DNA from 3 places in the Corynebacterium sp. CQ3829_602738 genome. Region 2 is predicted to be linked to each of the others. Evidence: predicted binding sites of a transcription regulator. Region 2 holds the regulator's gene; each other region holds the start of a gene.

Evidence for each region. The regulator LexA, encoded in region 2, represses DNA repair genes until DNA is damaged. The targets are predictions, from matches to a motif close to CGAACANNTGTTCG.
Region 1: ACX1NL_RS07980 (HNH endonuclease signature motif containing protein) is a predicted target of LexA. The motif match lies at 5,165-5,178, and genes of this name have one in related genera.
Region 3: ACX1NL_RS00390 (alpha-ketoglutarate-dependent dioxygenase AlkB) is a predicted target of LexA. The motif match lies at 8,473-8,486, and genes of this name have one in related genera.

What each region holds. Positions count from the first base shown of each region.
Region 1 covers NZ_CM137003.1:1,649,202-1,659,633, reverse strand. The annotation lists gene ACX1NL_RS07995 (YggT family protein) at 1-264, shown strand, start outside; gene ACX1NL_RS07990 (DivIVA domain-containing protein) at 391-1,356, shown strand; gene ileS (isoleucine--tRNA ligase) at 1,598-4,774, shown strand; gene ACX1NL_RS07980 (HNH endonuclease signature motif containing protein) at 5,220-6,518, shown strand; gene ACX1NL_RS07975 (DNA polymerase IV) at 6,562-7,944, shown strand; gene ACX1NL_RS07970 (asparaginase) at 7,933-8,823, opposite strand; gene ACX1NL_RS07965 (hypothetical protein) at 8,898-9,476, shown strand; gene ACX1NL_RS07960 (hypothetical protein) at 9,473-10,411, opposite strand.
Region 2 covers NZ_CM137003.1:1,478,192-1,488,623, reverse strand. The annotation lists gene miaA (tRNA (adenosine(37)-N6)-dimethylallyltransferase MiaA) at 1-712, shown strand, start outside; gene dapF (diaminopimelate epimerase) at 709-1,518, shown strand; gene ACX1NL_RS07200 (hypothetical protein) at 1,528-1,995, opposite strand; gene ACX1NL_RS07195 (hypothetical protein) at 2,063-2,815, opposite strand; gene hflX (GTPase HflX) at 2,886-4,421, shown strand; gene nagB (glucosamine-6-phosphate deaminase) at 4,422-5,147, opposite strand; gene ACX1NL_RS07180 (uracil-xanthine permease family protein) at 5,248-6,558, shown strand; gene ACX1NL_RS07175 (HPr family phosphocarrier protein) at 6,636-6,905, opposite strand; gene ACX1NL_RS07170 (DeoR/GlpR family DNA-binding transcription regulator) at 7,039-7,827, opposite strand; gene lexA (transcriptional repressor LexA) at 7,899-8,579, opposite strand; gene ACX1NL_RS07160 (hypothetical protein) at 8,790-9,170, shown strand; gene nrdR (transcriptional regulator NrdR) at 9,227-9,685, shown strand; gene hrpA (ATP-dependent RNA helicase HrpA) at 9,701-10,432, opposite strand, start outside.
Region 3 covers NZ_CM137003.1:93,629-104,060, forward strand. The annotation lists gene ACX1NL_RS00350 (DUF885 domain-containing protein) at 1-407, shown strand, start outside; gene ACX1NL_RS00355 (AbrB family transcriptional regulator) at 404-1,381, opposite strand; gene ACX1NL_RS00360 (TSUP family transporter) at 1,400-2,146, shown strand; gene ACX1NL_RS00365 (amino acid permease) at 2,132-3,583, opposite strand; gene ACX1NL_RS00370 (Rib/alpha-like domain-containing protein) at 3,672-4,316, shown strand; gene ACX1NL_RS00375 (ATP-dependent RNA helicase) at 4,297-6,399, opposite strand; gene thpR (RNA 2',3'-cyclic phosphodiesterase) at 6,425-6,967, shown strand; gene ACX1NL_RS00385 (HNH endonuclease signature motif containing protein) at 6,964-8,286, opposite strand; gene ACX1NL_RS00390 (alpha-ketoglutarate-dependent dioxygenase AlkB) at 8,570-9,145, shown strand; partial or broken gene ACX1NL_RS00395 (LysE family translocator) at 9,142-9,615, shown strand; gene ACX1NL_RS00400 (SDR family oxidoreductase) at 9,710-10,420, shown strand; gene ACX1NL_RS00405 (CapA family protein) at 10,417-10,432, opposite strand, start outside.

The DNA.
Region 1 (10,432 bases), 170 kb from region 2:
CTGCTGGTTATCGTGCGCATCATCATTGAGATGGTGCAAGCGTTTTCCAAGCAGTTCGACCCGCCGCACTGGTTCATCATGGTGGCCGAACCCATCTTCCGGATGACTGATCCGCCGGTGAATGCGCTGCGCAAACTCATTCCGCCCCTGAGGCTCGGCGGAAGTGGTGTGGGCCTGGACGTGAGTGTAATTGTCCTGTTTTTCATCCTCATGCTCATCCAGATGCTCATCGGTGCCGTGCTGATTAATCCGGCGTTGCGATAGCTTTACTTGAGCTTTAGCCCGGCTCTACGGCTAGGCTGGGCTACACTCGTCGAACGAAACCGTTACAATTCAGCAGATAATGCTTCGCGCGAGCGAGAACTCACACGATTATCGAAGGGAACGCAAATGCCGCTGACACCAGCAGACGTGCACAATGTCGCTTTCAGCAAGCCGCCGATTGGCAAGCGAGGCTACAACGAGGACGAGGTGGATCAGTTCCTCGACCTCGTGGAGGACACGCTTGCACAGCTGCAGGATGAGAACGACGAGTTGCGTTCCCGCCTGGAGGAGGGCGGCCAGGGCGCTGTCGCTGCAGCCCCGGTGAAGCGTTCCGACGACTCCGAGAAGGTCGACGAGGCCGCTATCCGCCGCGAGGTGGAGCAGAAGGTCCGCGCCGACTTCGAGGCGCAGCTGCGCTCCGCGAAGCAGGCGCAGGAGAAGGCTGAGGCTGAGGCCCGCTCTGCCAAGGACGAGGCCGCAAAGGCCCGCAAGCAGGCTGAGGAGGCCGCGAAGGCTCCGAAGCAGGCAACCGCTCCGGCCGCTGCCGCGTCCCAGCCGGCCCGCAGCGACGTTTCCGCTGACACCCACGTGCAGGCAGCCAAGGTGCTCGGCCTGGCGCAGGAGATGGCGGACCGCCTGACCAACGACGCGCAGGCGGAGGCGTCCTCCATGCTCGCCGACGCCCGTGCCGCGGCAGAGCGCGAGATCGCCGATGCCGAGTCCAAGTCCAAGAAGCAGCTCGAGGACGCGCAGACCCGCTCCCGCACCCAGCTGCAGGACGCAGAGACCCGCTCCAAGCAGATGGTCGCCGACGCGCAGAAGAAGGCCGAGGAGACCACCAACGAGGCCAACTCCCGCGCTGAGGCGCAGATCCGCCAGGCGGAGGAGCAGGCGAACAAGCTCAAGGCAGACGCCGAGCGCAAGCACACCGAGATCATGAACACGGTGAAGCAGCAGCAGACCGCACTGGAGAACCGCATTGCGGAGCTGCGCACCTTCGAGCGCGAGTACCGCACGCGTCTGAAGACGCTGCTGGAGTCCCAGCTGGAGGAGCTGGAGTCCCGCTCCACCACCGCGCCGAACGAGAAGTAGTACCTGACTCTTCACAAACGCCCAGCATCCCTGTAGGATGCTGGGCGTTACTCGTAACACGCAGTGATCCGGCCATCACCGGGGAGCGTTTCCGGAAGAACGGCTTTTGCTTACTAGACCCGGACGTCAACCACGGAAGACGTAACTTCCTTCACCGCAACGAAGTGGGGGCGCATCACGCGCTCCAAGCAGGGTGGTACCGCGCAGCAATGCGTCCCTGCACGGCTGAAGGAGTGATGTCATGGTTGGCAACGTCTACCCCAAGGTTGACATGACCGGCGGCAGCGACCGTTTCCCGGAGATGGAACGCGTCGTCCTCGACTACTGGAACACGGACGGCACGTTCAAGGCCTCCCTGGAGCAGCGCGAGGGCTGCGAGGAGTACGTGTTCAACGACGGCCCGCCGTTCGCAAACGGCATGCCGCACTACGGCCACCTGCTCACCGGCTACGTCAAGGACATCGTGCCGCGTTTCCGCGCCATGTCCGGCTACCACGTCCCGCGCGTGTTCGGCTGGGACTGCCACGGCCTGCCCGCAGAGCTGGAGGCGGAGAAGCAGCTCGGCATCACCGACAAAGCCCAGATCGAGGACATGGGCCTGGAGCAGTTCAACGAGTACTGCGCCAAGTCCGTCATGCACTACGCGGGCGAGTGGGAGGACTACGTCACCCGCCAGGCTCGCTGGGTGGACTTCGAAAACGGCTACAAGACTATGGACCCGGAGTACATGGAGTCCGTCATGTGGGCGTTCAAGGAGCTCTACGACAAGGGCCTGATCTACCAGGGTTTCCGCGTCCTGCCGTACTCCTGGGCCGAGCACACACCGCTGTCCAACCAGGAGACCCGCCTGGACGATTCCTACCGCGACCGCCAGGACCCCACCGTCACCGTCACCCTGCCGTTTACAGGCGGGCGCGCCGGCTACGCCGCGGAGAAAACCTGGGCCGAGCACCCTGAGCTTCACGACGCCTCCGCTATCGCCTGGACCACGACCCCGTGGACCTTGCCGTCCAACTTGGCCCTCGCGGTCCACCCCGAGGTGGAGTACTCGTTGGTGAAGGTCGGTGCGGACGGGGCCGAAGGGTTCGTCGATAAGCAATTGCTCTTGGCGACGAATCTGCTCGGCGCCTACGCGAAGGAGCTCGGCGAGTACGAGGTCGTGGCCACCTACGCCGGCGCGCAGCTGGAGGGCCTGGAATACGAACCGGTCTTCGACTACTTCCGCGACCACGACAACGCGTTCATGATCCTCAACGCGGACTACGTGACCACCGAGGACGGCACCGGCGTGGTCCACCAGGCGCCAGCCTTCGGTGAGGACGACATGCTCACCTGCCAGGAATACGGCATCGACCTGGTCATCCCCGTCGACGCCGACGGCAAGTTCACTTCGCTGGTGCCGGAGTACGAGGGCAAGCTGGTCTTCGACGCCAACCGCGACATCATCCGCGACCTGCGCGCCAAGGGCCGCGTGCTGCGCGACCAGACCATCGTGCACTCCTACCCGCACTCCTGGCGCTCCGGCGAACCGCTGATCTACATGGCGCTGCCGGCCTGGTTTGTGAAGGTCACCGAGTTCCGCGACCGGATGGTGGAGCTGAACCAGGAGATCGAGTGGATCCCGTCGCACATCCGCGACGGCCAGTTTGGCAAGTGGCTCGAGGGCGCGCGCGACTGGAACATCTCCCGCACCCGCTACTGGGGCTCGCCGGTGCCGGCGTGGGTCTCCGACAACCCGGAGTACCCGCGCGTGGACGTCTACGGTTCCCTAGATGAGCTGGAGCGCGACTTTGGCACTCGTCCGAAGTCCCTGCACCGCCCGCACATCGACGAGCTGGTGCGACCGAACCCGGACGACCCGACCGGTAAGTCCATGATGCGCCGCGTGCCGGACGTGCTGGACTGCTGGTTCGAGTCCGGCTCCATGCCGTTCGCGCAGTACCACTACCCGTTTGAGAACCGCGAAGAGTTTGAGACCCGCCAGCCGGCCGACTTCATCGTGGAGTACTCCGGCCAGACGCGCGGCTGGTTCTACCTCCAGCACGTCATGTCCACCGCGCTTTTCGACCGCGTCGCGTTCAAGAAGGTTGTCGCCCACGGCATCGTGCTGGGCTCCGATGGTCTGAAGATGTCCAAGTCGAAGGGCAACTACCCGGACGTCATGGAGGTCTTCGACCGCGACGGCTCCGACGCCATGCGCTGGTTCCTCATGTCCTCGCCGATCCTGCGCGGCGGCAACCTGATCGTCACCGAGCAAGGCATCCGCGAGGGAGTGCGCCACGCGCTGCTGCCGATCTGGAACGCCTACACGTTCCTGCAGCTGTACTCCTCGGAGGACGCGCAGTGGTCCGTGGACTCGGATAACGTGCTCGACCGCTACATCCTAGCCAAGACGCACGACCTGGTCGCAGCAGTGGGGGAGGCGCTGGACGACACGAGCATCGCCGACGCCTGCGACGAGGTGCGCCGTTACGCCGACACGTTGACCAACTGGTACGTGCGCCGCTCCCGCGACCGTTTTTGGGAGGGCCAGGAGGCGCACCCGGAGGCGTTCAACACCCTCTACACGGTGCTCGAGGTCGTCTCCCGCGCGGTGGCGCCGCTGCTTCCGTACGTCTCCGAGGTGATCTGGCGCGGGCTTACCGGCGGCCGTTCGGTGCACCTGACGGATTACCCGCAGGCGACCGAGCTGCCGGCCGACGCTGACCTGGTCGCCGCGATGGATGCGACCCGCGCGGTCTGCTCTGCGGCGTCGTCAGTGCGAAAGGCGAACAAGCTGCGCAACCGCCTGCCGCTGCCGAAGCTCACCGTCGCGCTGCCGGATTCCGCCAAGCTTGAGCCGTTCCGCTCCACCATCCGCGACGAGGTGAACGTGAAGGACGTCGTTTTGACTGACGACGTTGACTCCGCCGGATCCTTCGAAGTCGTGGTGAACGCGAAGGTGGCTGGCCCGTCGCTGGGCCGAGACGTGCAGCGCGCCATCAAGAACGTCAAGGCCGGCAACTACGAGCGCCGCGGCGACGACGTGGTGGTCGACGGCGACATCGTGCTCACCCCGGAGCTCTACACCGAGCGACTGGTGGCGGAGAACCCGGACAGCACCGCGCGTGTCGACGCCGACGGCACCGTCGGCCTGGTCGTCCTCGACACCGAGGTCACCGAGGAACTCGAGGCCGAGGGCTGGGCCGCCGACGTGATCCGCGGCCTGCAGGACGCCCGCAAGCGCGAGGGCTTCGAGGTCTCCGACCGCATCGCCGTGGTGCTTGCCGTGCCGGCTGAGAAGGAAGCGTGGGCCCGCACGCACGCGGACCACATCGCCGCCGAGACCCTGGCGACGTCCTTCGACGTGGTCACCGAGCCCGTCGAGGGCCACGACATCGTCGACGGCGTCACCGCCACCGTTCGCAAGAACGGCTAGGTTCTACTGGGAAACCTGGGGCCTCACTCGTGCAGGGTGGGGCCCTTTTGCCTGCTGAGCAGGGGTGGGCGGATAGGCCATCGTTTTTGGGCACTATGCAGCTGCATAGTTTTTCTAACCAACAGTGGGGTGTTACCCACTATGCAGCGGCATAGTCTTTTGGGATGTTCGGGTGGGGCGCTTGGAGAGTGGCGTCGGCTATGCAGCGGCATAGTTTTTCTAACCAACTGTGGGGTGGTACCCACTATGCGGCATAGTCTCACGGGGTATGCGGGGCGGGGCGTTCACTATGCAGCTGCATAGTTAAAGGCTCCTATGTTCGACATTCCAAATCAGTTAAGACGCATGCGTTGTCCACTTCAGTTGACATTTTCCGCAGAGCCCTTGACTCGAACACATGAGCGGTCTATAAAGGTGTCAATGTTCATGAGCGAGGGGATTAACCATGACAATTGCGGTGGACGAACGGACGGAAGGTCGAACGGGTGGCCTGTCGGCAGAGGTGCTCGAGGACCAGATCAAATGCAATCAGTTGTCGGCGAATCACCACCGGGCGCTAATGCTCGATGCGGTGGGACAGTTCGACGAACAAGAGCTCGCGGAGCAGTACGGGGAGAAGTCGACGGCAACGTGGCTGCGCAGCGAGCTCAACCTCCCGCAGGCCACTGCGTTCGAGTATGTGCGCGTGGCACGGGGGCTGAGGAAGTTCAGGCGTTTGTACGACGCATTCGAATCAGGGGTGATGCCGTATTCGACTGTTCGCTTCCTTCTCCCGTATTTGGACGAGCACAACGAGGAACAGCACGTCAAACTAGCACTGAGCATGTCGTTTGCTGATCTCCAGCTTTTGCTCGCCGGGGCAAGGCCCAAAGAGGAGGACCCGACTGAACCTTTCGCTCGCGCCCGCGAGTGCGATGACGGCATGCTCGCCTTCGAGGCGAGGCTTCCCGCGGTAGCCGGCCAAAAACTTCTGACTGCGTTGAAGGTGGCACAGTTGGCCAGTTTCGGTCTGGAGGATGTGGACCCGGATGATCTGCAGGATCCGGAGAAGGTGCAGAAGCTTATCGACGATGCAGCTGCCACCGAAGACGCCGTCCCGTCAGAGCAGGACCGCGCTCCGCGTAAGCGCACGAAGATCACTATGGACGACATCGTGCGTTCGGTGTCGCGTTACGGGCCTCCAGAAAAACAGGACGTGTACGGGGCTTTGTTGTCGATGATCGACATGGTCCGCGCCAACCCGAAGAGTCCGCTTCGCAGCCCCGGTGTGCAGGTCAACCTCATGGTGAGTCAGAGCGGACAGTGTTGGATGCCGGAGAACCGCTCGGCACCTTCTGAGGACGTGCGCAGCTACCTCGCTAATGCGATGGTGCGTTTGCACTTGCTGGATGACACGGGACTGACTATCCGCGTCGGACGTTCGCGGAGGTTCGCTACAGACGGCCAGGTGCAGGCACTGCTCGCGATCTGGGGGTATCAGTGCGCCATGCCTGGATGTTCGCATAGGCGCTTCATAGAGATGCACCACATAAAGGAGTGGGAGCACGGAGGCATGACCGATTTGGACAACCTGATCCCGCTGTGCTCGAGCTGCCACTCCCAGGTGAGCCACGGAGTGATCACCATCGAGCGCCAGGGAAGCGATTTGTTCTTCACGTTCAAAAACGGTGCCCGGTTCGTCTCGCGTAATCGAAAGCAGCCGAGGCGGATGGAGTACGTCACCGGAGATTCGTTCGCCGGGTGAGGAGATTGGAACTAGGCGGTCCCGGTGGTGCACAGTGGTGGACATGAACCGCTGGGTGCTGCACATCGACATGGATGCGTTCTACGCCTCCTGCGAGCAGCTGACCCGGCCGACGCTCAAAGGACGCCCAGTGCTGGTGGCGGGAGTAACGGGCCGCGGCGTGGTCGCAGGCGCCAGCTACGAGGCACGCAAGTACGGGGCGCGCTCGGCGATGCCGACGCACCGGGCGGCGCGCCTGGTGGGGTCGAAGGCGGTGCTAGTGGCGCCGCGCAGGCCGGTCTACGTGGCGGCGTCGCGGCGGGTGTTCGAGGTAATCGGCAGGCACGTGGGCGTGGTGGAGCAGCTGTCCATCGACGAGGCGTTCATGGAGCCGGAAGATTTGGTCGGGGCGAGCCCGGAGGATGTGGAACAGTGGTCGAACGAGCTGCGTGCAGCCATCAAAGAGGAGACGGGCTTGCCCAGCTCGATCGGGGCCGGTCCGGGAAAGCAATACGCAAAGATCGGTTCGGGCCGGGCAAAGCCGGACGGGGTGTTCGTCATCCCGCACGATCGGCAGCTAGAGGTTTTGCACCCGATGCCGGTCAACGAGCTGTGGGGTGTGGGCCCGGTGACGGAATCGAAGCTGCTCGCTGCCGGAATTGAAACGATCGGTGACCTCGCCAACCTCAGCGAGAAAGAGCTGGACATCGCCATCGGCGGCGCGGTGGGCAAGCAGCTGTGGTGGTTGGCGCGGGGCGTGGACGAGCGGCCGGTGGCGCCGAGGGCGGAGTCGAAACAGATCTCCTCGGAGCACACGTACCCGCAGGATCTGACCACCCCGCCGGAGGTGGACGCGGCGTTGGAGCGGGCGGCTGCGGAGTCGCACCGCAGGCTGCGCAAGGACGGCCGCGGGGCGCGCACGGTGACGGTGAAGCTGCGGATGGCGGACTTCCGCATCGAGTCGCGTTCGGCGACGCTGCCGTACGCCACCGATGACGCGGAGACGCTGCTGGCCACTGCCTTCCGTATCGTGCGCTACCCGGACGAGGTGGGCCCGATCCGGTTGGTGGGAGTGTCGTACTCGGGGCTGGAGGACACGTTGCAGGATGTGCTCTTTCCGGAGCTGGACCAGGCGATTGTGAAGCCGGCGCCGGTGTCGGCGGACTATGAAACCGGGGTGAGCGACCATGAGACGCAGTTCGACACGGAGGTGCACCAGGAGACCGCTCCGGAGCAGGGGGTGTGGCGCGCGACCCAGGACGTCTACCACCCGGAGTACGGCCATGGCTGGGTCCAGGGCGCCGGCAAGGGCTGGGTGACGGTGCGGTTTGAAACGCGGGCGACGGGGCCGGGCAGGATCAAGAGCCTGCGCGCGGACGACCCGCAGCTCCAGCAGGCGGACCCGTTGGATTCGCTGGCGTGGGAGGACTGGTTCTCACAACAGTGAGCTCGGGTTCACGCCGCTGGCCAGCGCGGTGGCCAGCGCGATGCGGGCCTGGCCGGCGCTGAGGTAGCCGGCGGGCAGCGCGCCAAGATCGCCGAGGGTGGAGCCGCCGCCGGCCCCGCCGTAGGCGAACGACACCTCGCCGTAGGGCACCGACGTGGCGACAACCACAGGGACCCCGCGACGCAGCAGCTTTGCGACGGCTCCGCCCATGCACGCCGACACATTGCCGGAACCGAGGGCTTCGAGGACGAGCCCGTCGATAGGCCCGAGCGCGCGGATGAGGGCGTCGTCGGCGCCGGCCCACGCGCGGATGATGGGGATGTTCAACCCGGCCAGTGGCGCGGGAGGCACCGACATGGGGCGGGGCAGGGGCGAGCCGCTGGTCAGAGTGAAGGCGTGCTCGGCGGTGGTTTGCGTCTTCATCAACCCGCGCGCCGGGAGGGTCTCGCCGGCAAAGTGGACGAGCACGCCGGTGTCGCGCCGGGTGGCGGCCACCTCGATCGCGCCGCGCAGGTTGGCGGGCCCGTCGGGGTGCGCATGGTCGGCGGAGCGCATCGCGCCGGTGAGTACTACGGGGCGGGGGTCGGCGTGGACAAAGTCCAGCGCGAGGGCGGTTTCGGCCATGGAGTCGGTGCCGTGGGTGATGACGAGGGAGGCGGAGTCGTCGAGAAGCGAAGTGCGCACGGTTTCGCGCAACATGTCGATCTCAGCCAAGCCCATGGACGAGGAATCGAGGCTGGCGACGTCGATGGCGCGCACTCGGCGTGGGGTGCCGCAGCGGGCGACGAGTTCCTCGCCAGTGAGGGTGGGTACGAGCGCGCCGCGGGCGTTTGCAGTGGAGGCGATCGTGCCGCCGGTTGAGATGACTAACACGTTCATGCACACAGAGTGCCAGAAAGTTGCGGGTGTGCAGTAACGTGAAGCGAGAGATTTACGCTACGCAAGGAGAACACGTGAAAACACCGAAACTTGTCGCAGCCGCAGCTGTCGCGGGGCTTGCGCTGAGCCTGACGGCCTGCTCCGAGGATTCGGACACGACTGAAACTACCGCCGAAACCCAGGCGGCCTCCTCCGAGGCCGCCCCGGTGGCCGAAATGCCGACGGCGGAAGAGCTCAACGCCGTGCTGCAGCGCGCTGCCGACCCGAACCTGCCGATCGCCGAGCGAGCGAACACCGTGCAGGGCGGCGAGACCACGCCGGAGCTGTTCGACCTGATGACGCAGTCGCAGCAGGAATCCGGCGCGAACTTCCAGGTGGTCGACCCGGTGTTGCCGGGCTACACCGCCAACTCCGTGCTCGCCACCGTGAACTTCACCCGCCCGGACGCTGAGTCCCAGCTGGCGGAGGACGTGGAGTTCATCAACGAGGAAGGCAACTGGAAGATCTCCAAGAGTTGGGCCTGCTTCCTGGTCAGCAACACGCTGCCCCCGGAGCAGGTGCCGGACATGTGCAACACCGGTGCGCCGGCAGCCCCCGAGGCGCCGGCCGAGCAGCCGCCGGCCGAAGCACCGGCCGAAGCGCCGGCGCTCTAAGCGCCGTACTGCACAGCGCGGGTGATGTCTTGGACCACCCGCGCTTTGTCGTCTCCGCCGTAGATCAGGCGGGTGGTCCAGGCGGTCTGGCCGGACACCGGCAGCGGACGCGACAGGTCCACCACGATCTGGCCCTCGGAGGTGGTGCGGGAGGAATCCACTTGCACGCTTTCGCCCTCGAGCTCGCCGGGGCCGTCGATGGTGACGTTGTTGTTCTGGGGGTGCTCCTCAACCTTCGTGTCCAGCGTCAGCGTGTCGCCGTCGCGGGAGACCAGCGTGTAGGTGGTGGTGCGCGTCATTGCGGTGTCGCCCGCGACGCGGCCTTCCACGGTCCAGGTCGCGCCGGGACCGATGGGCTCGTCGGGGAAGACGACGGAGTTGTTGATGAGCGCGATGAGGGTGGGCTCGACAAGCTGAAGGCCGCGCTGCGGCGCGTCGGCGGGCGCGAGCAGTTTCAGGGTGGAGATGCGGCCGGTGTCGTCGGCGCGCCAGCTCATGCGGAACCCCTCGGAAGCGGCGACGTCCTGGCCGATATCCAGGTCGGAGTGCTTGCCGGAGCCGACCACGAAGTCGATGCGGGAATCTGCGTCCTCCTCGTCGCCCTCCGGGGCCGGGGCTTCGCCGGCGGTCACCGTCAGCGGCAGGGTGGTTTTGTTCACGTTGCCGCCGGCGGGCGCATCCGCGACCTCGGCTTCGCCCGGGGCGGCGATGTGCTGGTCCACGCCGGCGGACACGGAGACAGCGGTGTCCCACTCAGCATCAGGAGAGTAGCGCACTTCTTCCGGGTTCTCGCCGGGGTTGACCAGGGTGACCGAAGGGGCGTCGATAGGAAATGCCGGCACCCCAGCCACCGGATCGTCCTCGGCGGAGGAGCAGGCGGTGAGCGCGAGGGTGAGGGTGGCTGCGGCGGCGATACTGCGGAGGGTGCGGAACATTCTTCTCAAGCTACCTGGCCC
Region 2 (10,432 bases):
CTGGGAGGTCACCCGCACCGCGTCGGTGGCTGAGTACCAGGAGCTTGCGGTCGCGACGGTGGAGAAGATCATGGCGCGCGGCAAGGTGCCCGTACTGGTGGGCGGTTCGATGCTGTACGTGCAATCGCTTATCGACGCCTGGTCGTTCCCACCCACCGACCCCACCGTGCGCGCGAAGTATGAAGCCCGTCTCGGCGAGATCGGGGTGGACGCGCTGCACGCGGAGCTGGCCGAGGTGGACCCGGCGGCCGCGCGCATTATTGAGGACAAAGACCCGCGGCGCACCGTGCGCGCGCTTGAGGTGATCGAGCTGACCGGCAGACCGTTTCAGGCCTCGCAGCCGCCGAAGAACGCTGCACCGCGCTGGGGTACGCGCATCCTGGGGCTGCGCACCAACGCCGAGTGGCTCAACCCGCGCATCGAGCTGCGCACGCGCATGATGTTTGAGCAGGGGCTTATCGACGAAACACGTGGCCTGGTGGACGCCGGCCTCGTGCGAGAATCCACCGCCGGCCGCGCGATCGGCTACGCGCAGGTGCTGGCGATGCTCGACAGCGAGCTCACCGAAGACGAGGCCGTGGCGCAGACGATCACCGGCACGCGCCGGTACGTGCGCCGCCAGCGCTCCTGGTTTAACCGCGACCCGCGAACCGTGTGGCTGGACGCGGCCGGCGCGGACGTTGTGGGCGCCGCGTTAGACTCGCTGGCGTGAAATTTATCAAAGCGCACGCCACCGAAAACGACTTCGTCGTCCTCATCGACGTTGAGGACACCCTCGACGTGACCCCGGAGCAGGTCGCCTTCCTCTGCGACCGGCGCGCCGGCGTCGGCGGCGACGGGTTGCTGCGCGTGGTGCGCCGCGGGGGAACAGACGGCATGTGGTTCATGGACTACCGCAACGCCGACGGCACCATCGCGGAGATGTGCGGCAACGGCATCCGCGCGTTCGCCCACGTGCTGGTGGCCGAAGGACTCGAGGACGCGACCGAGTTCGACGTGGACACCCGCGCCGGCGTCAAGCACATCCGGGTGATCTCCGCCGACTGCGCCGACGCGATTGTGTCTGTGGGCATGGGCCGCGTTGAGGTCACTGGTGTCTCCACCGCGGCCATGGGGGAAACCCAGTTCGCCGGCATCGGCGTGGACGTGGGCAACCCGCACTTGGCGTGCGTGATCCCGGGGATGAGCTCCTCGGACCTGGCCGACATGGAGTTTGCGGCACCGGAGTTCGACCCAGAGTTCTTCCCCAAGGGCGTGAACGTGGAGGTGCTCACGGAGCTGGATCAGGGAGGCGTGCACATGCGCGTGTGGGAGCGCGGCGTGGGCGAGACCCGCTCCTGCGGCACCGGCACCGTCGCCGCCGCGCAAGCGGCGCTCGCGGACGCGGGCATCGAGAACGGCTCCGTGATCGTGAACGTCCCGGGCGGGGCCATCGAGGTCGTACTTGACGGCGGCGAGGCCACCATGACCGGCCCGTCCACGATCGTGTTCCGCGGGGAGCTCGCGGACGAGCTGTAAGCCGAAGACCTACGCCGGGCCGATTTCTTTCGCGGCCCGGCGTGCGTCGTCCCAGGCCTCCTGCAGTTCGAAGGCACGCTCGTCGGCGACGGTGAGGATGCGCTCCAGCTGCGCCTTGTCGGCGGAGGTGGACTCCAGGTAGCCGTCGATGCGCTCCAAGAAGCGCCGGGCGGAAGAGGCCCGCAGCAGAAATTCATTGACCTGCGGTACCGAGTTATCCGGGTTAGCCAGGGCGGGGTAGTGCAACGTGCGGTCCGCGATGTCGGAAGCGGACGCACCGTGCTGCAGCAGCTCGTAGGCGTCGAGCACCTCGGCGATGTCGTCGCGCGCGTACTGCAGCGACGACCGGATCGCCAGCACCTCCGGGTCAATCTGCACCCGTCGCACGAGCAATATCGCCCCGATGATCAGCAGAGCCGACAACATTAGACCCGGCAGTTTGAGCGTGAACACCAGCAGCACAACGGCAGCGAGCACGAGTGCGCCGATTAACGCTCTTGAGAGATCCCTGTTCGGTGAGCTCATCGGGAAGCCCCTGTAACGGCTAGTGGCCGCCGCACCCGCAGGATCCGCCGCAGCCCCCGCAGCCGCTGCCGGAAGGCGTCGGAATGGAGCCGGCCATCACGGCGGTGCCCGCGATCACGGAATCGCGTGCGGGCAGCTCGCCGTCGGGCAGACAAACGTCGAACGGGAACGCCGCATCGACGGAGACGTGGATGAAGCGCTGACCGGTCAGCGCGGAGGTGCGGTACTCCGCCTCCAGCACGCGGGCCGAAAACTCGGCGCCCGCATCCGGGGTGGTGGCGCTGCCGCTAGCCACGGCCTCGGTGCCGGGGGAAGCAACGGTGCCGACAACGGCGCCCGGGTGCAGGGCCAGGTAGGCCTCGGTGGATTCGTAGCGGTCCACCGCCAGGCCCAGGGCCGTGACGGAGAGTTCCTGCCACTCGAGCGCGGGATCGTCCACAAGCAGCGGCTCCTGCGCGAGGTTCACTGTCAGCGACGCCATGGCGTTGCCGCGGGGGTCGACCACGTCGGCCAGCGCGACGACGTCGTTAAGCGGCGTGATGTGCGCGTAAGCGCGGGTGACCGACTCGAAGCCCGCGAAGGTGGCGAACGGCTCCATAGCCAGGATGTTCAGCTGCGCGCCAGACGGGTCGGTGTACTGGATCAGCTGGCCTCCCCGGACTTCGCCGACGACGGCGAGGCGGTCGGTGGCGATCGCGGCTTCGACCGCGTCCTGCCACTTGTTAAAGCTCAAGCCGAGTGCGGAAAGATCGGTGCTGACTGCTGTACTCATGGCCGTTGATTCTAGTCAATCGCCCCGACCGGGAAGAATCCTGGGCCTTGCCGCGTTTAATCGGGTAGATATGACAGTGACAGATTCAACACACAGGAAAGATCGCTTTTTGCTTGAAGACGAACTGACGCCCGAGCAGCGCACCCACGATGAACTGCTGCGACAGGCGTTTCGCCACAACGAGCCACAGCCCGGTGCGGAACCCACGGTCGGTGCGCTGGACCTCGCCGACCGCAACGCGTTCCGCAGCGTTACCGGAGCCACCGAACTCCGCTCTGAAGAACAGACCGACGGGTACGAGGTTGAGTACCGCAAGCTCCGCCTGGAGGAAGTGCTCCTCGTCGGCGCGTGGACTGAGGGAACCACTGCGGAGATGGAGGCGAGCATGTGGGAGCTGGCGGCGCTGGCGAAAACTGCTGGCGCCGACGTGCTGGACATGCTGTACCAGAAGCGCGACAAGCCGGACCCGGGCACCTACATCGGCTCAGGCAAGGTGGCGGAGCTGCGCGAGATCGTGCAGGCCACCGGCGCGGATACAGTGATTTTCGACGGCGAGCTCTCGCCGTCGCAGATGATCGCGCTTGAGGAAGCGCTAAAGATCAAGGTGATCGACCGCACCATGCTTATCTTGGACATCTTCGCCCAGCACGCGAAGAGCAAAGAGGGCAAAGCCCAGGTGAGCCTCGCGCAGATGGAGTACCTGTACAGCCGCACCCGCGGTTGGGGCGGCAACCTGTCGCGCCAGGCTGGCGGCCGCGCCGGCTCCAACGGCGGCGTGGGCTTGCGTGGCCCCGGTGAGACGCGTATTGAGGCGGACCGCCGCCGCCTGCGCACCGAGATGGCGAAGCTGCGCCACCAGCTGCGCGACATGACCACGGCGCGCGAGGTCAAGCGCGCGCAGCGCCAGCGCTCCACCATCCCGAAGATCGCGATTGCCGGCTACACCAACGCGGGCAAGTCCTCGCTGATCAACGCGATGACGGGTGCCGGCGTGCTGGTGGAGGACGCGCTGTTTGCCACCCTGGACCCGTCCACACGCAAGGCGAAGCTCGCGGACGGGCGCAACGTGGTGCTCACCGACACTGTCGGGTTTGTGCGCCACCTGCCCACGCAGTTGGTTGAGGCGTTCAAGTCCACGCTTGAAGAGGTCGCCGGCGCCGACCTTTTGCTGCACGTCGTGGACGGTTCGGATGCGTTCCCGCTGAAGCAGATCGAGGCCGTCAACGAGGTGCTCGCCGAGGTCACCCGCGATTCCGGCGAGGAAATGCCCCCGGAGATCGTGGTGGTCAACAAGATCGACGAGGCCGACCCGCTGGTGCTGGCCGAGCTGCGCCACGCGTTTGAAAAAACCGGCCGCACGGCAGTGTTCGTCTCCGCGCTGACCGGCGAGGGGATTGAGGAGCTTGAGGCGCGCATCGAGCAGCACCTCAATTCCATTGACGCGCACGTGACCATGGTGGTGCCCTACACCCGCGGCGACGTGGTCAGCCGCGTCCACGACGAGGGCACGGTGCGCTCGGAGGAATACGAGGAGGCGGGCACGCGTATCGACGTCCGCCTGCCCCGCGTCCTGGCCGAGCAGTACGCGGAGTTCGTAGTCAGCTAGCTATCGGTTGAGCTTCGCCGCGGCATCCTCGTCGAGGATGACCGTGGTGCGCGGGTGGTTCTGCAGCACCGACGCCGGGCAGCCCGGGGACACCGGTCCCTCCACCAGCGCCTTGACCGCGTCGGCCTTGTTCGGGCCGGTGGCGATCAGCACGATGGTGTGCGCCTCCATGATGGTGCCCACGCCCTGGGTCAGGGCCTTGCGCGGCACCTGGTCCTCGTTGTCGAAGAAGCGGGCGTTGTCCGCCACCGTGGTGGGGTGCAGGTCGATCTCGCGGGTGCGCGAATCAAGGGCGCTGGGCGGCTCGTTGAACGCGATATGGCCGTTGGCGCCCACACCAAGGATCTGCACGTCCACGCCGCCGGCGGCTGCGATGCGCTGCTCGTAGCTGCGGGCTTCAGCTTCGGTGTCCGCCGACAGGCCGTCGAGAGACTGCACCTTCGCATCGTCGATGTCGACATGGCTGGTGAATTCGCGGCGGATGGTGGCGTAGTAGGACTGCTCGTCGGAGCGTTCCAGGCCGACGTACTCGTCCAGGAGGAACGCGTCGCACTGTGCGAAACTCAAGCCTTCCTCGCGGTGGCGGCGGATCAACTCCATGTACGTGGGGGTCGGGGTTGAACCCGTGGCCAAGCCGAGGGTCGCGCCGTCACGAACAAACGGTTCGATGATGTCGGCTGCGGACACGCCTACTTCTTCGGCGGTGGGGCGCACAATGATTTCCATGATGCTCAAAATAGCAAGGCCTCACTGAGAGCTAATTACTTTGCCCGCCAGGCACCCCCGGCACAGGAAAAATCAGGTGGCGGGGTGATAATGGCATTTCGTGACTAACACTTTCGGCTGGACCATTCACGGAGACGGGCGCACAGTGCGCCCCGGGGCTGTTGTCGCCCCGGACGAGCGGCTGAGCTGGCCGCGCACCATCGGCATCGGCATGCAGCACGGGGTTGCAATGTTCGGAGCCACACTGCTGGTGCCCACCCTGACCGGATTCCCGGTGAACACCACGCTGCTGTTCTCCGGCCTGGGCACCATCATCTTCTTGCTGATCACCCGCAATAAAGTGCCCAGCTACCTGGGTTCGTCCTTCGCCTTTATCGCTCCGCTGACGGCTTCGCAGCAGTATGGCGTCGGCGCGCAGCTGGGCGGGGTGCTGCTGACCGGTGTGGCACTCATCCTCGTCGGCATCGTCGTTGAATGGGCGGGCAAACGCGTCATCGACGCGGTGATGCCACCCGTGGTCACCGGCGCCATCGTCGCGCTCATCGGCTTCAACCTGGCGCCGACCGCGGTGTCGAACGTGGAAACCCAGCCCTGGGTCGCGGCGGTAACGCTGCTGACGGTTGTGGTGGTCACCGTGGCCACCCGCGGGCTGCTCTCGCGCCTTTCCATCCTCATCGGCGTGCTCGTCGGTTGGCTGTTTGCTGCCATGAGCGGAGGGCTCGGCGAGGACGCGCTGCAAACGATCGCCGACGCCCCGTGGATCGGCCTGCCGCAGTTCCACCGCCCGGAGTTCCACGTCTCCGCCGTGCTGGTGACCCTGCCGGTGCTGGTCGTGCTGATCGCGGAGAACGTCGGCCACGTCAAGGCCGTATCCGAGATGACTGGACGCAACCTCGACGACATGCAGGGTCGCGCGCTGATCGGCGACGGTATCGCCACCACGCTCGCCGGCGGCTTCGGCGGGTCCGGCACCACCACCTACGCCGAGAACATTGGCGTGATGGCGGCGACGAAGGTGTACTCCACCGCAGCGTATTGGGTCGCCGCCGCATTTGCGATTGTGCTGGCGTTCATCCCGAAGTTCGGTGCCGTGATCTTCACCATCCCCGCCGGCGTGCTCGGCGGCGCGTGCCTGGTGCTCTACGGGCTCATCGGCATGCTGGGCGTGCGTATCTGGCAGGACAACAAGGTCGACTTCACCGATCCCGCGAACCTCACCGCGGCCGCGGTCGCGCTGATTGTGGGCATCGGCAACCTCACTCTCGATGTGGGCGCTGTAACGCTGGAAGGCATCGCGCTGGGCTCCGTCGGCATCATCGTGATCTACCCGCTGATGCGCTGGGCGTACGACACCTTGGGGGAGGGGCAGTACCGCAAGGACTTCGAGGTGCCGAAGCCGTCGACGTTCTAGCGTCCGGTACTTGCTGCACGCGAAAACGCCCGGGCGACGTGTGCCCGGGCGTTAGCTCGTCGTAAAGCTACGAGTGCTTACTCCTCGTCGAGGTTCTGCTCGATCAGCGCCGCAATCTTCTCCACGGCGTCTGCGCTATCGGAGGTGACAGTGACTTCGTCGCCGTGCTCGGCACCCATAGCCATGATCATCAGCGAGGAGGCAGCGTCCGTCTCGTCGTCATCGTCGCCGCCGACAAGGGTCAGCAGAATCTCGTCGTCGTACTCGCCGGCAGCATCTGCGATCACCGTGGCCGGGCGAGCGTGCAGCCCGACGGTGGAACCGACCTTCACAGTCTTGGAAGCCATTCGGGTGTCCTTTCCGTTGTTTTTCATTCAAGTCTGCAACGAGTGTAGGTCGCATTCATACGAAGATGCCACCATTTTCGCGCAGAAAGTCAAAGAACGCCCCAGTGAAATACGTCGGGCGGCGCACCGAGGGTTACTGGGGCTGCGCGAGCACGACCTCGATACCGTGCGAGCGCAGTTCGTCCACGAACGCGGAGGGCGCTTCGGCGTCGGTGATCACCACGTCGATGTCCGTCAGCGGCGCGAAGCTGACCACATAGTCGTTGCCCAGCTTCGTGGAGTCGCACAACACGACAACCCTGCGGGCGTTGGTGACCATCGCGGCCTTCACCGCCGCCTCCTTGGCGTCCACAGTGGACAGGCCGTGGCCGATGGACAACGCGTTGGTGCCCACGAACGCCACGTCGGCGCGCAACAGAGCGAGGGTGCGAAGCGCGGTACTGCCGACGACTGCCTGACTGATCGGCCGGACTGAGCCGCCGAGAAGCTGCACATCGTGCAATCCGGAATCGCTCAGCTCCAATGCAGTGGGGATGGAGTTGGTCACCACCGAGTACTCCCGGTCCCCGCGGGTCTCCGCCAGACGCTTGCCCAAGCTGCTGATCGTCGTGCCCGAGTCCAAAAAGATGGTGCAACTTTGCGCATCCGGCACGAACTGCAGCGCGGTTTCCGCGATCGCGGCTTTAGCGGCAAGGGAGGCGCGCTGACGGGTATCCAGCGGAATTTCCGTCGAGCGGTAAGACTGGCTCGCCACTGCGCCGCCGTGGACGCGGTGCACAGCGCCTTCGTCGTGCAACGCCGAAAGGTCACGGCGGATGGTCTCCGCGGTGACGTCGAAGCGCTGCGCCAACTCCGTGACGTTGACGCGGCCTTCAACTGCGGTCAAAGACGCGATTTGGCGTCTACGCTCCTCGGCGTACATCGATCTCCTGCGCTTGTCGCTATGTGATTTCCGGTCTGTGGGGCTGCGGCTGCTCGATGCAAACGCACCGACTACAGCGTACGGAACACCGAGATGACACGCCCCATGATCTCCGCTTCGTCGCCCTTAATCGGCTCGAAGGCATCGTTGTGGGGCAACAGCCACACACCGGTGGAGTCGCGGTGGAACTCCTTGACCGTCGCCTCACCGTCGAGCAACGCCGCGACGAACTCGCCCTCCTCGGCGTTCGGCTGGGAGCGGACAACCACCCAGTCGCCGTCGAGGATGCCGGCGTCGCGCATGGATTCGCCGACGACCTTGAGCATGAACACATCGCCGTCACCGAGCAGCTCCTCGGGCAGGGGGTAGTAGGTGTCCACGTTCTCCTCGGCGAGGATCGGGGCACCCGCGGCAATCTGTCCGACTACCGGCACGTAGCGGGCATTGCCAGAATCTTCCGGCTTCGCCTCCTGCGGCTTGCGCTTCTTTCGGCCGGCTTCCGGCATTTGGCGCAAGTCCACGGCGCGGGGCTTGTTCGGGTCGCGGCGGAGGAATCCCTTCTTCTCCAGCTCTTTGAGCTGGTATGCAACAGACGAGGTGGACTGCAGCCCGGCCGCGTCACCGATCTCGCGGATGCTCGGCGGGTAGCCACGCAGGACCACAGCGTCCTGAATGACCTGGAGGATCCGGCGCTGGCGGTCTGACAGCGCGTTGTAATCCGGGTTACCTGGATCGGACTTCTTTCGTGCCATGACGTTCTCCTTGGACTCGGTGGCGTTGTGCGCCTACGAACCTACCAGATAGGGCACTCATGTTCGATGGGCGCAAGCTTTGGGTGGACACGTATCAAACGTGATGCTATAAATCGAACACGTAAGCGTATTCGAACAAATGAACGTTAGAACGTTCGAGCGTGTCGGCGCCGAACGTAGAGTGTGCCGCAGAACGAAGGGAGACACACCATGTCAGTTGCAATCAATCCAGTACATAACACATTAGTTGGACGCGCCGGAGCCGCATCTGTGGTCCCTCCGGCAGAAGTCTGGGATGTTGATTCCGCGCCGAAGCGTCGAACAGGCGGCGCCGGTGTTCGAGCGATTTCCGGCTCCCATCGAACGGATGCTCGCTCATCTGCCAAGGGGAGTCTTGACGGTTCCTCCAATGTGAACGCGTTCGAAACACGGCACGAGACGCGCGATACGCTCCTGCTCGGCGTGTGCATGACTGCGGCGCTGCTTATCGGTTCCGCATTCGGCGGTGTTTTCTCGGCGCAAGCAGAGGATCCTTCGTCCATGTCCAGCGGCCAGGCGGCTCATTCGGCTGTGGCGGCAACTGCGCGCTAGGCAGGGCGTAGACTCACGGCTACGCCAAGCCTTGACAACTCTGGGGGTGGAAAACCGTGTTTTGTCCTTTTTGCCACAACGAGCAATCTCGTGTGACTGACTCGCGGCTGGTCGAAGCCGGCTCAGCAATTCGCCGCCGCAGAGAGTGCACCGAGTGCGGGGGGCGTTTCACCACAGTGGAAAAGGCCGTCCTCACTGTTGTGAAACGCAACGGCGTGAGCGAACCGTTCGACCGCGACAAACTCATCGTCGGCGTGCGCAGAGCATGCCAGGGCCGCGATGTCACCGACGACGCATTGAAGCGTCTGGCCCAAGAAGTGGAAGAGACTGTGCGCGCGCAGGGCAGCTCGCAGGTGCCCGCCCACGAGATCGGCCTGGCCGTCCTCGAACCGCTGCGTGCCCTCGACGAGGTGGCGTATCTGCGCTTCGCCTCCGTGTACAAGTCGTTCGAGAGCGCGGACGACTTCGAATCCGAAATCCGGCTCATGCGCCGCCGCGACCGCGAAGATTTCTAACCCGCGGCCATGGCGCTAACGCAGCGCGTCAATCTTTTTCTCAATGCGACGCTGGCTCACCGGCCTCGGCGTGCCCAGCCGCTGCGCAAACAGGCTCACCCGCAGCTCCTCAATCAGCCACAAGATGTCCTTGTAGGCCTTGGTCTTTGTCCGGCCCGCAGGCAAGGACTTCATACGCTGCGCCAAGTAAGCCTTCACCGAATCAATCACGGACTGCCGGTCGGCGTCGCGGTCCGGATCTAGGCGCATGTCCTCCAACCGGATCCGCATCGCGTCGATGTAGCGGGGCAAATGCTGCAAGTGGCCGATGCCGTGGACAGTCACCGCGTGCTTCGGCAGGAAGAACTGCAGCTGCGACGTCATGTCGTCGATAGCTGGGCCTTCCCACTGCCGCAGCTCCGCTGCAATGTTCGCGTACTCCGCGAGCGCCGGCGCCAACGTGACCACCACGCGGCGCACACCTCCTGCCACCTGGGGCCGGATTTCGCCCACCAACGCGTCGAACTCCTCGGGGGAGCGCACCGGCCCGCCGGAGGAGAACATCAGGTCGCGGATCACAGCGACGCGGGCGTCTTCCACAAGCCCGTCGGCGCCGCCGTGCGGGTAGCGGTCCACCGCCACCTTCTGCCGCAGCGGCAGCCCCTTGGTCATCTGCCCCGCGTTGACCGTGATCTCCCGCAGCAGCAGCGTCAGCGTCGCCGTGACCATCGAGGCGTCCGCGGCGGCCTTCGTCGGATGCACGGTGAC
Region 3 (10,432 bases), 1.2 Mb from region 2:
TCTACGCCGAGCACCTCATGGAGGACCACGGCTTCTTCGAAGACCCCGGCTACCGCATGGGCCTGCTCGACTCACGACGTCTCCGCCTCGCCCGCGTGATGGTGGACATTGGCGTCCACCTAGGCAAGACCACCCCGGAGGGCACCGGCACCTGGGACGCCCAATACGCAAAGGCCTTCCTGCGCGACAACACCGCCATGCCGGAGGCGAACCTCGCCTTCGAGCTGGACCGCTACATGGGCTGGCCGGGCCAGGCGCCGTCGTACGCACTGGGCTACAAGGACTGGGTCGACCTGCGCCGCCAGGCGCTCGCCCAGGGAATGAGCGAGCACGAGTTCCACGTCAAGGCGCTCAAGCTCGGCTCCATGCCTATGGACATGCTCACCAACGAGGTGCTGCACCACTAGAGGCGCTTGAGGATTCTGGGCAGCCACCCGGCGAACAGGATCACCATGATCAGCCGGATCACCTGCAGCGCCACCACGGCCGGGCTGGTCGCCAGCACCAGCACGGTCTCCAGCGCGCCGGGGCTGGTGGCGAGGTAGCCCTCGTAGAAGCTCAAGCCCAGCCATTTGGCCATGAGCCACCCCATGCCGGCGCACGCCAGCATCAGCCCGGCGATGTACGCCAGGGTGGCGGGCAGCAGGCGGGAGAACCGGCGCAGCGCGGGCACGTTCAGCCCGCCGCCGCACATCCATCCGATAGCCAAAAAGCCCACGATGGACAGCAGCCGCGGCGGCACGATGGTCACGTCAACCAGCACGCCCACCAGCACCGTCAACGCCATCGGGCCAAACACTGAGGGGTTGGGGAACTTCAACAGCTTGCCCGCGAACACCCCGCCGACGATCAGCGCCGGGACCAGCAGCCACATCCACCAGTAGGGATCCAACTCAGTGCGGGTCACTGAAGTAAACTGCGACGCCACCAGCGGCAACGTCAACGACACGATGAGCAGCCGCAGGTACTGGCTGAGGCTGACGTAGCGGATGTCCGCGCCCACGTCGCGCGCGATCGCAGGCATCAGCGACGCCCCGCCGGGCAACAGCGACAGCACGCCCGTTTCCCGTGAAACGCCGTGGTTGGCCAGAATTAGGCCACCAACAAACCCCATGCCGATCACCACCGCGCCCGCCACCACGCCCGGCAGTAGGTAGGGCAGCGGGTTCATCCCCACCAGCGGCAGCGCCGCAAACACGCCGACGGTGCCACGGGCGAAGGTGAACAGGTGCTCATTGACGGGCAGGTCTTCCTCCGTCACCAGCGCCACCGACCCGGCCCCCAGAATCCCGGCCAGGATCCACGCCGCCGGAACCCCCAGAAAAGAAAACAGCAGCCCGAGCGCCACCGAGAGAGGTGCAGCGACAAGCCAACGGTTCATGTGGGGCATAGTAGTCCCGTGATCGTTTTCCTCCTCGCCGCGTCCGCGTTCGCCGGCTGGATCGACGCGGTGATCGGCGGCGGCGGGCTCGTGCTCATCCCGGTGCTGATGTCGGCCACGTCGATGCCGGCGGCGTCCGTGCTGGCGACGAACAAGGTCGCGGCGATTTCGGGCACCGCGTCCGCCGCCGCCACCCTCGTGCGCCGCGTCGGGGTGCCGCGCATCACGTGGGTCTACGCGTTCATCGCGGGGGTCGCGGCAGCGCTCGGCGCCAGGGCGGTCTCGCTTATCGACGACTCCGTGGCCACCCCCATCATCCTCATCCTGCTCGTCGGAGTTGGCATCTTCGTGGCGCTGAACCCGAAGTTTGGGCAGGAAGGCGCCGGGGTGTTTTCCGGCAATCGCCTCGCGCTCGCCGCGCTTGTTGTTGCCCTGATCGGCGGCTACGACGGCGTGTTCGGCCCCGGCACCGGCATGTTCCTCATCATGGCGTTCACCGCAGTGTTCACCCAGGGGTTCGTGCGTTCGGCGGCAATGGCGAAGGTGGTCAACACCGCCACGAACTTAGGCGCGCTATTCGTGTTCGGGCTCGGCGGCTTCATCAACTGGAAGCTCGCGCTCGCGCTCGCAGTCGCCAACGTCGTAGGTGCGCAGTTGGGTGCGCGGACGGTGCTCAAGGGTGGGTCGACGCTGGTGCGCGTGGCGCTCCTTGGGCTCGTCGTCACGCTATGTGCGAAGTTGGGCTGGGAGTTACTCCAAAGTTAGCGACCCGTTGAGCAACCCAAAGATGGCAATCACCGCCGCGACCAGCACCACCGTCACCACGACCCACTCGAAGGCGTTGAAGAGCTTGTCGCCGTGCTTGCGGCGCGTCCAGATGTAGGGCACCAGGCCCGGCACCACGGCGAGCGCGCCGAGCAGCACGTACACCGGGTCCGCGGCGTAGATCAGCCACAGCGAGTACACGGAGCCGATCAGGCCCACGAAGAGGTGCTTGCGGTTGTCGCGGCGGGAAACTTCGGGCCCGGAGTCATCGAAACGCGTGCCGGCGTGCGGGTGGGTCAGGCCCTTGCCCCGGATCGCCAGCAGCACCAGGTAGATGGAGGAGAAGATGTAGGGCAGCAGGTACATGATGGTGGCCAGCTGCACCATGGCGTTGTAGGACGCGGAGGAGAGGAAGAACACCACCACGAAGAACTGGATCGCCAGCGTCGATAGAAGCTGCGCGCGCACTGGGGAACCGTTTTCGTTGTGGCTGCCCATGGAGTGCGGCAGCAGCCCGTCCTGCGCCATCAGCACGATCGGCTCGGCGCACAGCATCTGCCACGAAACATATGCGCCAAGCACCGACAGGCACAGGCCGACGGAGATCAGCACGCCGCCCCACGGACCCACAACCTGCTCCAGCACCGCGCCCATGGAGTTGTCCGGCAGCGCCGCCAGCTCCTCCTGACTGAGCACGCCGTAGGACAGGGTGGACACCGCCACCAGCAGGCCCAAAACAGAAAGGAAGCCGATGATCGTGGCCTTGCCCACGTCGCTACGCACGCGCGCCTGCTTCGAGTACACCGAGGCACCCTCGATGCCGATGAACACCCAGACGGTGTAGAGCATGATGCCTTTGAGCTGGTCCGTGAAGGGGATGTGCGAACCCCAGAAGTCCATGGTGAAGCGGTCCCAGGAGAAGCCGAGGAACGCCACCAGCACAATGAACGCCAGGATGGGCAGCAGTTTTGCCACGGTCGTGACCGCGTTCATCACCGCCGCCTGCCTCAGGCCCCGCGTCAGGCCGAAGAAGATCAGCCAGCTCAGCGCACTCACTGAGATAGCCAGCACCCAGCGGTTGGAAAAGGCCGGGAAGTAGTAGCCGAGGGTGTTGAAGAACAGTGTGGCGTACCCCACCTGGGCCATCACCGAGCCGAGCCAGTAGCCCATGCCGGAGGTAAACCCGATGAAGTCGCCCAGCCCCGCCCGGACGTAGGAGTAGACGCCGGAATCAAGATGCGGTTTCCTCACCGCCAGGATTTGGAAGACGAAGGCGACGGAGAGCATTCCCACGCCCGCGATGGCCCAGCCGGTGAGCATGGCGCCCGGGCTGGCCACAGATCCGATGTTTTGGGGCAGCGCGAAAATGCCGGACCCGATGGTGGATCCGATAATGAGTGAGACCAAGGTCCACACGGAGACAGTGCGCTTTGACATGGCGAGTAACACTACATCAGGAGTTGTCTACTACAATCATCCATTATTCAAAGCCATATAAACATCTACAACTGAGGGAACCGTAGAAATGCGCACCAAACTTATTGCACTCACGAGCGCGATCGCGCTCGTCTGCGCGTCCGTTTCCCCAGCTCAGGCCGAGGATGGGTACGAGCCCACCACCGTGGTTCCGGGGCTGACCGCCACCGTCGAGCCCCCGCTGCCGCGCGGCGCGGCGTGGTACGAGGCGGACTCCATGCCTAGCTGGGCGATGATCACACCAGACGGCACCATCCGCCTCGAACCGGGGGAGGACATTACCCCCGGTGTGTACGAGTGGCCGGTGACCGCGACGTTTTCGGACGAGACCACCCAGGTCTTCCCCGTCCACGTCACCGTGGGAACTGAGACCGAGGATGAGGCGTCCCAGGAAGGCGCCGTCATCGACGCGTTTGTCCAGTACGCCCCGGAGGTCTCCCACCGCTGCTCCGCCACCGCCCTCGGCGTCGGCCTGCCGCTGCTGGTGCTGCTGCCGCTCGGGTTCGCGTCCCAGATGAGCATCCCGTTCGTGGCGCGCCAGAACCACCTGCAGCTGCAGGTGGACGGCATTCCGTTCCAGTTAGACGTGAAGCTCCGCGACCTCAACTCCAGGGACGTGGACATGGGCATCGCCGCCATTCTCGCCGCCGCGGGTCTCGCCGGTGCCGGCGCCATCATTTCCCAGTGCCAGTAGGGTCCTCCGGCCACGCGTGCTTGGGGTAGCGGCCCCGCATCTCCTTGCGCACCTGCTGGTACGGCCCTTCCCAGAAGCTATCCAGGTCGTCCGTCACCGCGAGCGGGCGCCCGGCGGGGGAGAGCAGGTGGTACAACACCTTCACGCCCGAGACCGTCTGCCCCCTTTGGCCGAACATGTGCTGCAGCTTCACGCGCTTCACCGGCCTGCCACTGTCGTACTGGTACTCCTTCGGCGCCGCCGCATCCAGCTCCGCCACCTGCTGCCAATCCAGTTGGCGCAGCATCGCCTGCCTCATGTCGCAACTGCCTATCGACGCACCTTCGGCCACCCCACGCACCTCCGGCGAATAATCGCCCTGGCTGACATCCGGCCAACCCAGAGTCTCGTGCAGGAAGTCCAGCCGCTCTTTTAGGTGCTGCTCCTCCTTGGTCAGCGGGAAGCTGGCGAAGTCCACGTCCGTCAGCGCCTCCGCCGCCTCGTCCGGGGTGAGTTTGACCGGCGTGGAGCTGAGCTCGATCGCACCAATTCTGGCCACCTTCCTGCCCCTGACCTTGCCGTCCTCCAGGTAGGCCACCTTTTCCTCCACCACGCGGTGCTCCGGGAACGCGATCGGCTCCGCCTCCCGAATAGTCGCGCCACTGTTCGTCCGTTGCACCTCCGCGGCCGCGATCCACTCGGCGTTCGAGTTGAACTTCGCCCTTGTGCCGGACGCCAGCTGGTATTCCTCGCCCACCTTCTTGGCTATCCACTGCGGGAAAGCACTCGCGATCACCTCGCCCGGGTCTACCGGTCCCTTGTCCGGCACCAGCCTGCGCAGCTTTTTTGCGTGCGTCTCTCCCGCAAGTCGTGCCACGGTCGGCGCCGCTTGGGCTCCCCACTCCAAAAGCGCCGCGCCGAGTCTTGGGTCCAGGGGCAGGCTCGCCAGTTTCTTGCCGAAGTCCGTGATTGTGCCGTTTCGTGTCGCCCCGAGCTGCTCGAGGTTGGTTTCGGCTTCGGTGAGGTCCTTTGGTTCGTCGATAAGCGGTAAGTCCGGCGACCCCCACGCCTTCATGGTCAGCAGCGCGCTGGTGAGGTCCGCGGTGAGGATTTCCGGGGTGATGTCCGGCTGCATTTTCGCGTATTCGTCGCGGGAGAAGACGCGCACCACCTCGCCGGGGCCCTCGCGGCCCGCGCGGCCCGCCCGCTGGTCGGCGCTGGTCTTCGCCTCCGAGACCGTGACCAGGCCCGTCATGCCCCTGTTGTCGCGCTTGGGCACCCTGGACAGCCCGGCGTCCACCACCTTGCGCACACCCGGCACAGTTATCGACGACTCCGCCACCGACGTCGCCAGCACCACCCGGTTGTCGCCCCTCAAGGCTTCGTCCTGCTCCTTGCTGGTCTGGCGGCCGTGGAGCGGCTTCGCGTCATCCAGGAACCCGCACACCAGGTCCACCTCGCGCACCCCGGGCACGAACACGAGCGTCCGGTGCTCGCTGTCGGTCTGGGCCGCGACGTGACGATAAAACTCCCTCGTCCCCTGAATCCTTTCCGCGTGCGGGGCGTACTGGATGTCCAGCGGGTGCGTCACCGCCTCCGTGGAGAGGATCTGCGCACCCATGTGGTCGGCGAACTTTTTGGCGTCGAGGGTGGCAGACATGGCGGCGAGGTACAGGTCATCGCGCAACAGGGCGACCTCCATGCACATCGCCAACACCAGGTCGGTGTCCAGCTGGCGCTCGTGCACCTCGTCGATCACCACCGCGTTGACGCCCTCGAGGCCGGGGTCCTTGAGCAAGCGGTTCAGCAGCACACCCGGCGTGACAAATTCGACCAGCTCGCCGTCCTTGTGCTCGCCGCGGATGCTGTAGCCGACCTTGGCGCTGTCGCTGAGCTGCGCGAGCCTGTGCGCCGCGGACCGCACCGCCACCCTCCTGGGGGCCGTGACCAGCGTTTTTCCCACCTTGTTCGCGATCGCCGGCGGCACCAGCGTGGTCTTGCCCGTGCCGGGCGGCGCCTCCACCACCAGGGGGCCTGTGTCCGGCAGCTGGTCGATGACGCGCGACACAGGCAAATCCCGTCCGATTTTCGCGAGGTCAAACATGGCAATTAAGGGTAGCGTGTGGGCCATGAGACGCCTCTTCGCAGCGATCGTCCCTCCGGCCGATGTTCGCGAACACCTCATCACCGCCCTGCGGCCCATCCGCGACTTCTCGGGCACAGAAGTGCGCTGGGCCGACCCCGACAACTGGCACATTACGGTCGCCTTCTACGGGTCACAGCCCAACGACGCCGCCGCGGTCACCGACCACCTGGCCCAAGCCACCGCCTTCACCCGGCCCCTGAGGTTGCACCTCCGAGGAGCCGGGTGTTTTGATCGGCGCACCATGTGGATCGGGGTCGGCGGCGACAAGGCACCGCTGAAAGACCTGATGGCGGACTGCCAGCTCGACCCGGACATGCGCCGTCGCCAGCGCGCGCACCTCACCGTCGCGCGGACCGGCACTCGCACAAGGGACCCATGGCTTCTCGACGATCACGCCCACGCCCTCGCCATCTACACCGGCCCCGAATTCGCGGCCGATGAAGTGCTGCTGCTGGAGTCGCACCTGGGCAAGGGCCGAAGTGGCGGCCCGAAGTACGAGGTGGTGGACAAGTTCTACCTGCGTTAGTGGTCCTCCTCCGGGTCGGGGAATGGGGCGTCAACCGGTTCTTCGGGCAAGGGTTCCACGTACGGCATCTCTGGGGTGAACCCGAACTTCATGCCGTATTCCTGCTCCAGGTCCTCGATCGCGGCGGTGGCCTGTTCGAGGTCCAAGTCCTGGTCGAAGGTGTCCAGGATTTTGTGGCCTTTGGCGAAGAACTCCGCTGCCTTGGCCCGGTTCTTGCGAACGGCGGACATGCTGGACTGCCACCGCGGGTTAAACGGTGTGATCTGGTCGCGCAACAGGCCTTCTTCGGCGGTGACGACATAGGTGCCGTCGGCGAATAGCCAGATGATGTCGCCGGAGTAGGGGTCGGGGATGTAGAAAATCCGGCGGTCGGTCTTCATGTTGTGGTGGTGCTGGCACAGGGGGAACAGGTTGTCCACCTCGGTGCGGCCGCCCTCCTCGTAGGGGATGCGGTGGTCCAGCTGGCACTGCTCGGCGGGACGGTTGCACTCCGGGTAGATGCAGGTGCGGTTGCGGGCGTACACGGCGTGGCGCATGCCCTCGCCGGGGCCGTAGCCCTGCAGCACCTTTTCGCCCTCTTTCTCCAGATCGCGCGTGACGGGGAACGTTTTTGCCAACCAGTCTTCGAACGCGGAGGTGGCCTCCGGCGTCGTCCAACCGCTGCCGGGGAGGTAGACTGGGCCGCTGATCGCGCGGTTCTTCGGGGCGTAGATGTTCAGCACCGGAGTCACCTCGATGCCGATCGCCTCGCCGGACAGCAGCTTGATTGCCGCGTCGGCCGTGCTGATGCCGAGCTCGCGCGCGACTTCGGCGACGTTCGCCTGGATCCTCCGGCCGTCCAGGGAATTGGTGTCCAGCTGCACGATCGCCCGGTCGCGGTACTCGTGGACGCCGAACGTCTCCGCGTCGTCCTGTTCGCGGTCTTCGCGCTTCCGCTTGTCGTAGGCGCGGCTCTTATCCATTCGTTTGATCGCGGCACGGATGCGGTCCGTGACGGTCTTGCGCTGGGGAACTGCCTGGTCGTGGCGGGTTGGGGTGAAGGTGTCGAACAGGATGCCGTCGATATGCAAGAGTGCTTCCTTGTCCACATCCGGACCCAGCTCCTCGATCGCGGTGTAGACCGCGGTCAAGTGCCCCACATCCATCACGCGCGTTTCCTGCTGCAGCTCGCGCAGGCGCGGGAGGTCCTGCAGCACGGCGTGCCCGAGGATCGCGTTCTTGACAAACCCCTTGTTCCAACCGGTGGCGAGCTGCAGTTGGGTCACTGTGGCGTCGAAATCATCGACGTCGAAACCGGGGTACGAGTAGTGCCCAAACATGGTCCAATACGTGTCCCGGATGGCCTGGGCGCATTCGCTATCCGGGTCGTGTTCTCGCTGGTTACGGAATTTTTTCGGTGCTGTGGTGGCGGTTCTCACTGTCGCCCCTCTCGTCGTGGTACGCTCCAGAATATAGCACACACGAACGACTGTCAAGGGGTGTGCCAGGAAAAAGAAAATAAAAAACACTCACCTATTCGAACGCGTCGCGCGGATGCGCTACATTATTCCCGTGCTCGTCATTCCGCGGCCGCCCGCCCGCATCATCCCTGGTGCGGTCCATTTGCCTGCCTTTTTCACGCCGGCCGAGCAGGAGGAACTGGTCAACCAAGCGCGCGAGCTGGCCAGGAAGGCGGCGGGGACGCCAGTTGCTATGCGGCGTCCAAAGGTCGGCCACGGCCAAATGGATGCCTGGCTGCTCTCGCTGGGCTGGTTCTGGGCAACGAACCCGTACCGCCTGGTCAGGGAGGTCGACGGCCACCCGGTGCCGCAGATCCCGGAGAACTTCCAGGTCATCGCGGATAACGTCATGGCGAAGGCGCGGGAAATAGACCCGCTTGTCGGTCCGACCCCGAGGATCGAGACGGCGCTGGTGAACTTCTACCCGCCGGGTAAGGGCATGGGGCAGCACGTGGACGCGGAGGAAGATTCCGAAAACGCGGTGGTCAGCCTGTCATTCGGCCAGGACACGATCTTCCGCATTGCAGGGCGCGATACGCTGCTGCTGTCCGGCGACGTGGTAGTCTTTGGCGGTCCAGCCAGGAGGGCGAAACACGGCGTGCTCGGCGCAAGAAGAGGCACGTCCGACCTGCTCGAAGGCCGGCTGAACATCACCATGCGGCAAATGGAGGCGACATGATTGCGCTACTCGGCGTGTGGCTGGCGGCGATCGCGAGCCCCGGCCCGGACCTCGTGCAGATCATCCGCGTGGGGTCAAAGGACCGTAGAGCCGGCGTGATGTGCGCGCTAGGCATCATGCTCGGCAACACCATCTGGATTGTGGCGTCCCTGGCGGGGTTAAGCGCGCTGATCCAGGCGTTTCCGCAGGTCCTGTCAGTGCTGCAGATCGTGGGCGGCGCCTACCTGCTGTGGATGGGCATCGGCGCCATCCGCGCCTCCGACCCGGAAATCCCCGCCACGCAACAGGTGCCAAGGCCGCTGCTCACGGGCCTGCTCACCAACCTGTCCAACCCGAAGGCGATCCTCTTCTTCGGCGCCATCTTCGCCCAGTTCGCGCACCTCGGGTGGGTCGCAGCACCGGTCATGGTCGTCACCGGCACCATCTGGTTCGTGGGCTTTGCGCTGGCAGTCCAAGCAATGTCGCAGCTGATCACCAGGTACAGCAAGCTTATCGACGTCATCACGGGCAGCATCTTCATCGCATTAGCATCTGGATGCTGTGGGAGGGCCTACACTTCGGCTCATGAGCGAGCAGAAGGTAGCAGTAGTCACTGGCGGATCGGCAGGCATCGGGGAAGCGACCTGCAGGGCGCTGGCCAAGGACGGCTGGAAGGTCGTGGTGGCGGCGCGGCGCCTGGAGAAGTGCCAGCAAATCGCGGACGAAATCGGTGGGGTGGCGATGGAGTTGGACGTGGTCGACCGGGAGAGCGTCGAGAAGCTTGCAGCTCTTGAACGCGTGGACCTGCTGGTCAACAACGCCGGCGGCGCGAAGGAGCTGGACTTTCTGCGCGACGCGGACGACGCGGACTGGGAGTGGATGTTCCAGACCAACGTGATGGGCACGATGCGCGTCACCCGCGCGCTGTACCCGCAGCTCAAAGCGTCGAAAGGCCTGGTGGTCAACATCGGTTCGGTGGCTGGCACGGACGCGTACAAGGGCGGCTCCGGCTACAACGCGGCCAAGCACGGACTCCGTGGTGTGACCAGGGCTTTTCGGCGCGAGGAGGCGGAGAACGACATCCGCGTGTGCGAGATCGACCCCGGCCGGGTGAAGACGGACTTCTCACTGAACAGATTCAAAGGCGACGAGGAGCGCGCGAGCAAGGTCTACGAGGGCAAACAGAACCTCACCGCGGACGACATCGCCGAAGCGGTGCGGTGGGTGGCAAGCCTGCCGGCGCACGTGAACATCGACACGATGAGCATCATGCCGGTGGACCAGGCGGAACGCTAGAGGTAGTCCACG